Regions from separate parts of the Pseudoalteromonas qingdaonensis genome, predicted to be linked through region 2. Evidence: predicted binding sites of a transcription regulator. Region 2 holds the regulator's gene; the other holds the start of a gene.
What was found. The regulator FliA, encoded in region 2, starts transcription of late flagellar genes. The targets are predictions, from matches to a motif close to CTAAAGNTNNNNNNNNNNNNGCCGATA.
Positions count from the first base shown of each region.

Region 1: WCN91_RS02595 (VC2046/SO_2500 family protein) is a predicted target of FliA. The motif match lies at 1,210-1,236, and genes of this name have one in related genera.

Region 1 covers NZ_JBCGCU010000002.1:100,381-103,507, reverse strand. The annotation lists gene WCN91_RS02600 (hypothetical protein) at 1-243, opposite strand, end outside; gene WCN91_RS02595 (VC2046/SO_2500 family protein) at 666-1,175, opposite strand; tRNA gene WCN91_RS02590 (tRNA-Tyr) at 1,288-1,372, shown strand; tRNA gene WCN91_RS02585 (tRNA-Tyr) at 1,411-1,495, shown strand; gene WCN91_RS02580 (M48 family metallopeptidase) at 1,507-2,205, opposite strand; gene WCN91_RS02575 (PAS domain S-box protein) at 2,391-3,127, shown strand, end outside.
Region 2 covers NZ_JBCGCU010000007.1:26,354-29,480, reverse strand. The annotation lists gene WCN91_RS07810 (protein phosphatase CheZ) at 1-567, opposite strand, end outside; gene cheY (chemotaxis response regulator CheY) at 585-968, opposite strand; gene WCN91_RS07800 (RNA polymerase sigma factor FliA) at 998-1,723, opposite strand; gene WCN91_RS07795 (MinD/ParA family protein) at 1,739-2,596, opposite strand; gene flhF (flagellar biosynthesis GTPase FlhF) at 2,589-3,127, opposite strand, start outside.

The sequences.
Region 1 (3,127 bases), on a different contig from region 2:
TTGATTATCTTCCGTTTCCCCTTCTGTATAAGGGTCGGTATTACTGGCACCGCCATCACCGGCCAGCATATAGGAAATACCTACCGCTTTAGCCTGAAACGGCTTTTTATTGGTCCAGGCATTTGCCCATTCCATCCAAGGCCCATCCATACACATGGGCGCGATGCCGTTTAGGCTAGGTGGTGTAGGAAAACAGGTGTAATTACTGCTGCCTTCTTGCAATACATTTTGTTGCCTGTCCATCACAGTTACCTTATCTCTTAACGTCAACGGTGCGGCGCTCAAAGCATCCTCTAATAAGGCTTGTTTATCTTCATCAGCAATGGCTGAGCCGGCCAATACGGCCAGTGAAGCACTCAGCAGTAGAGCGTTTTTTTGTTCATAACACTATCCTCAGGTGAGTTTTACTACCTTATGCCAATTCTGTTAAGTATGTGATCAGATATAGCGCTGGATAAATGATGTGATAACAAGGCAGAATTTTTCTTATGTAGTTTTTCTCAAGAGGTGAGCGCATGGATGCGCGATGTAACCAAGCTTCATGGATGAATTTAACCGCAAAAATAAACAGATTAGCTATTTAAGTGAATTGGTATTAAATACTGCCTTAAAGAGTATAGACGCCCTTGGTCCTGTTCCTAGTATTTATGGCCTAGGCCGTGGTGTTATGCGCTGGCAAACAGCTTCTGTGCTTTTATCTCGCTAAGTTGGTCGTAGAATGCAGCGGCATCCATTTGCACTTCACTAAGAGACGTTGCCTGCTGGCCATACTTTGCCTGCACACTGGGGGCACAATTGGTAAGAACGGGCAAAGGGAGGTGTTTAGCGTCGTCGCGTACTGCCAATGGTGTGGGCGCCAAGCAATCCTGTAAACGCAGGCTGGTTAAGGAGCTCAATGCCAGGGTTTGGCGTTGCCCCTGTGTTAAAGCAATGTCGTAGTGTGGTGGTGCGCAAGGTCTGGGAGTGGCACCACCGAGTTGGCAACGCAGCTGTTCATCGCTAACTACTCTAGTGTGAACAGGTGTTTTGGGCAGGTGAAATTGAGCGAAATCCAGGGCGTCATAAGAGAGCGAAGCTAACAGCAAGGCAAAGTCATTACGGCGTTGATGCGTAATACTGCTATTAAGCGCTGTACCTAATTGTGCTTCATTGATGAGCACCGACTCGATTTGCATAAACTTTCGACAAGATGATTTATATCTACACGGTTATCGGCATAATTTAGTATTTCTTTAGTTTTTTTCTTTACTTGAAAGCTCAGTTTGCTATTATCGCCGCCGTTGCTTAGGAGGGGTTCCCGAGCGGCCAAAGGGATCAGACTGTAAATCTGACGGCATTGCCTTCGCTGGTTCGAATCCAGCCCCCTCCACCACTTTTCTAAAGTTTAATAAGCACGCATCCATTTTTAGTGGAGGGGTTCCCGAGCGGCCAAAGGGATCAGACTGTAAATCTGACGGCACTGCCTTCGCTGGTTCGAATCCAGCTCCCTCCACCACTTTTCTTTCTTTATTCGAATCTTAATTCCAACTTTTGACCATTCTCTTTCAGCCAAGCTTTAGCTTGATTCTTATGCGCGTATTTTGTCTCTACAAATTGCCAAAACGCATTGCTGTGGTCCATATGGCGAATATGTGCAAGTTCATGCACAATCACATAATCAATCACCCACTTGGGTGCACCAACTAGAAAAGTGTTAAAACTCAATTCACGACGTTGATTACAACTACCCCATCTGCGCTTGTACGTTCTGACTTTTACATCGCTGGCTGTAACACCCATCTCATTTTGCCAATACGCTATGCGCTCGTTTACGTATACAGTTAAGCTTTGTGATAGATAAGCGAGTAACATGTCCTTAGCTTTACTCGTAACCTGACTTACTCTGTGTGCGATGACTAATTCGACTGCGCCCATCTCGCAAATTGTCTGGCTGCGTTTTCCGCGGCTCACTTTAATGTTTACCCACTCGCCAAACAACATAACCTTGTTGTCTTGCAGCGGTTTCGTTACCTGCGAGGTGAAATCGCTTTGTTTCAGTAATTGCGTTTCTATCCATGTGCGTTTGCTGAGTACGAAGTCATCAATAAAACGCTTACACGCACCATGGGGTGCTCGCACTGAAACACTTTGCGCCTTCACATGAATCGCGGTGGTTCTGCGTTTTTTACTAAAAATCAGGGAATAATTTATTGGTTGGCGTTCCAAAACAGCTCCACAAGAACCTATTTGAGTTACGATATGTATTTTGCTAATGTGATGATACCATCGTTTCGCATACTGCCTTCAAGGTAATATTTGGCGAGATAATGCTAATTCTTTAAAATCAATGCACTATACTTATTATCGTTTGGGCCTACGCCCAGTTGTTTATCGGGGTATTTGGCTTTCTAATGCTTTCACAATTTTTCGCAATCGATCCTGCTTCTGAGTTCCTCGTGAACGGCTCTTACAATTATGGACTGGTTGCACTTTCAGTCATCATCGCCATTTTTTCTTCATTTTTTGCTTTGCAATTACGTTCATTCGCAGATTCAAATCGCAACACTGCCTCCTATAAATATGCACTTGTCTCAAGCTCTGCCGCCTTTTCAGGTGGAGTTTGGAGTATGCATTTTATCGGCATGCTGGCATTTAGCCTATGTGTCGAGGTCGATTACAACCTCACCATGACAGCATTGTCTTTTCTACCGGTTTTTGGCGCCACAATTGTCGCATTCCACCTTATCCGCGGGTTTAAGGTTGATACTAAGACGCAATTCATCAGTGCCCTATTACTCGGGGCGGGAATTGGTCTTATGCACTACAGTGGCATGGAAGCTATGCGCTTAGGGCCAAAACTCGCTTATGATCCCCTGTGGTTCGCACTATCTATTCTCGTCGCTGTATCTCTTGCCTGGATAGCGCTTGCGATTCATATGAAGCTTCGTAAGCCAAACGCAACAACAGCACAAGGTGTTTGGGCCTGCTTTATCGGCGCCATTGTAATGGGCTTAGCAGTATCAGGAATGCATTATACGGGTATGCATGCAGCACGCTTTATTTCGCAAACCCCCTACTATACTGAGCAAGCTAACTTGGACCATGTCGTAGACTTGGCGCTCGCCATTGCTATTGTCAGCGTGTTATT
Region 2 (3,127 bases):
CTCTTCCACTTCACGCACCAATTCGATAATTCTGCGGATCACCTGACCGGTCAAGTCCTGATAGTCCTGCGCCATCAACACATTGTTGAGTAAGTCGTGCAGCTCCAAGGTGCTGCTCTGAGAGCGATCCATAAAACCGTCAAGCTGATGACACAGTTGCTTAAACTCGCCTAGCTGCAGGTCGCGGCGCATCAACTTATCCCAATTGGGTTTGATCTGATGCAGATCAGTGGACAAACGCTCGGCAATGGGCAGGCTGGCCTCCACCGCATCCATGGTTTTATTCGCCGCCTGCTCGGTCATTTCCATAACATAATTGAGACGCTGTTTGGCATCTGGAATAGCTTCGTTGGTCAGGTCTGAAAGACGCGTATCCAGCTGGAAATTCTTCAACGATTCATGCAGTTGACGTGTGAGTTTTCCCACCTCGGCAAACAGCTCGGATTGCTCCTTCGAAGCCGCATCCAAGATCAACTGGTCGGCTTTTTCCTGCTCGCCCTGTTCCAAAAACACCACAAGCTGCTTGGCCTGCTCCAGGGTAATATGAGGTGCAGCGGACGCTGACATAACCCTCTCCTTCTTAATTAACCTAAGCGCTCAAACACTTTTTCCAGCTTGGTTTTCAAGGTCGCGGCGGTGAAAGGCTTAACTATATAACCATTCACACCGGCCTGGGCGGCGGCAATAATTTGTTCTTTTTTGGCCTCGGCGGTCACCATTAATACGGGTAGGTGTTTTAGTCGCTCGTCGGCGCGAATGGCGCGCAACAGGTCAATACCTTGCATGCCCGGCATGTTCCAGTCGGTAACCACAAAATCAAAGTCCTGATTTTGCAGCATGGGCAAGGCCGTAATGCCGTCATCCGCCTCTAGCACATTGGTGAAGCCTAAATCACGCAAGAGATTTTTAATGATTCTTCTCATGGTGGAAAAGTCGTCAACCACAAGGATTTTCATGTTCTTATCCAAAGTATCCTCCGTAAACCCGCTTTACTTTATTAATTGATCCAATCATTGATCTTGGCTCTAAGCCTGATCATTGCCTGACTATGTATCTGGCTCACACGCGATTCACTGACCGCGAGTATGTGCCCAATTTCTTTTAAATTCATTTCATCGTTGTAGTACAAGGACAGCACCAGAGCATCGCGCTCGGGCAAAGACTTGATAGCCTTAACCAAGGCGGCATTAAATCTTTCGTTATGCATGCTGGCAAAGGGTCGGTTGACCTGCTCCGGCTCATGCTCACAAGCGCCGATAACGTCTTCATCAACGCCGAGATCTTCTATGCCAATGACCTTGGCACAGTTCACATCGTTTAAAATCGAATGATATTCTTCAAGTGAAATTTCAAGCCGTTGCGCAACTTCTATATCCTTGGGTTCGCGCCCCAAGGTTCGCTCCAAATCATGGATGGCCTGTGCTATGGCGCGACTATGGCGGTGCAAGGAGCGCGGTGCCCAATCGCCGCGGCGAATTTCATCAAGCATGGCGCCACGAATACGAATACCGGCAAAGGTTTCAAAGCTGGCGCCCTTAGTGGCATCGAAATTTCGTGATGCTTCGATAAGCCCTATCATGCCCGATTGGATAAGATCATCCAGCTGCACACTGGCCGGCAAACGCGCCAACAAATGGCAGGCGATACGCTTAACCAAAGCCGCATGGCGCTCCACAAGAGAGCCTAATTGCTGTTGCTGTTGATACCCTGCGACTTTGTTCATAGCCGTCCTATACCGTTAGCGGCCTACGAGCTTTTCAATAAAGAATTCTAGATGTCCCGAAGGGTGATTCGGCAACGGCCACTGGGTGGCCTTGTTGGCGAGGTTCTTCAGCGACACAGATGCCGGAGAGTTGGGGAATAAATCGACCACGGCCTTTTGTCGGCGCGTGGCTTTACGCATGTTCTCGTCATAAGGCACAGCGGCAACCAGCTCAAGCGAGACATCGAGAAAACGGTCGGTAACCTTGGAAAGCTTGGCGAATAGGTCCTGGCCCTCGCGCAGACTGCGCACCATGCTGGCAACGATTTTAAATTTGTAAACGCCATGCTCGCGGCTAAGTACTTTGATCAGAGCATAGGCATCGGTGATCGATGTGGGTTCATCACATACCACCACTACCACATCTTGTGAGGCGCGGGAAAAACTTAGCACCATATCGGAAATACCGGCGGCGGTATCGACAATCAGCACGTCATATTCACTATCGAGTTCGCTAAAGGCGCGAATTAGGCCCGCATGTTCGCTAGGGCTCAACTCAACCATGCTCTGGGCGCCCGAAGAAGCGGGAGCGATACGAATGCCTGCGGGACCTTCCACCAGAATATCGCGCAGATGGCATTCGCCATTGAGCACATGAGAGAGGTTTTTTTCCACTCGTAAACCAAGCATTACGTCGCAGTTGGCCAGACCCAGGTCGGCATCAAGTACCAAAACCCGTTTGCCTAGCTGACCCATGGCAATGGCCATGTTCAAGGAAACATTGGTTTTGCCTACACCGCCTTTGCCGCCGGTTACGGCGATCACTTTCACGCCTTGACTATTATTATTCATTCTGCGAAGACCGCTTGCCTGATCCAAGATGGTGTTAATCATACATTCCTACTGCTGGTGACGCTAGCGTCTGACGCCCCGCTGGAGCTGATGTTGCTTGCGCTTTTTGGCGTTTTATAAACAATTGCTCAGCCTTTCTCACCATTTTTTCCGAGTTTGCCACCCGGATATCTTCTGGCACACGCTGACCGTTGGTAAGATACCCTATTGGCAGGCGATTTTGAATCGCCACACTAATAATCTCACCCAAACTTAGACTTTCATCAAGCTTTGTGAAAATACAGCCGCTTAGGTCTACCATTTGGAAGTGTTTTATGGCTTCTTGTAATACTTCGCGCTGGGCCGTGGCACTGAGCACCAAATAGCTGCGGATCTCCACAGCGGCACTGCGCATCAGGGTATTTAACTGCTCAGTTAAACGCATATCGCGCTGGCTCATACCTGCGGTGTCAATGAGCACCAAGCGCTTATTACGCAACTGAAATAAGGTATCGGCTAATTCGCTGGCATCTTTAACCTGCTTCACCGGACAACCGATAATACGGCCATAGGTTGCCAGTTGCTCAAAAGCAC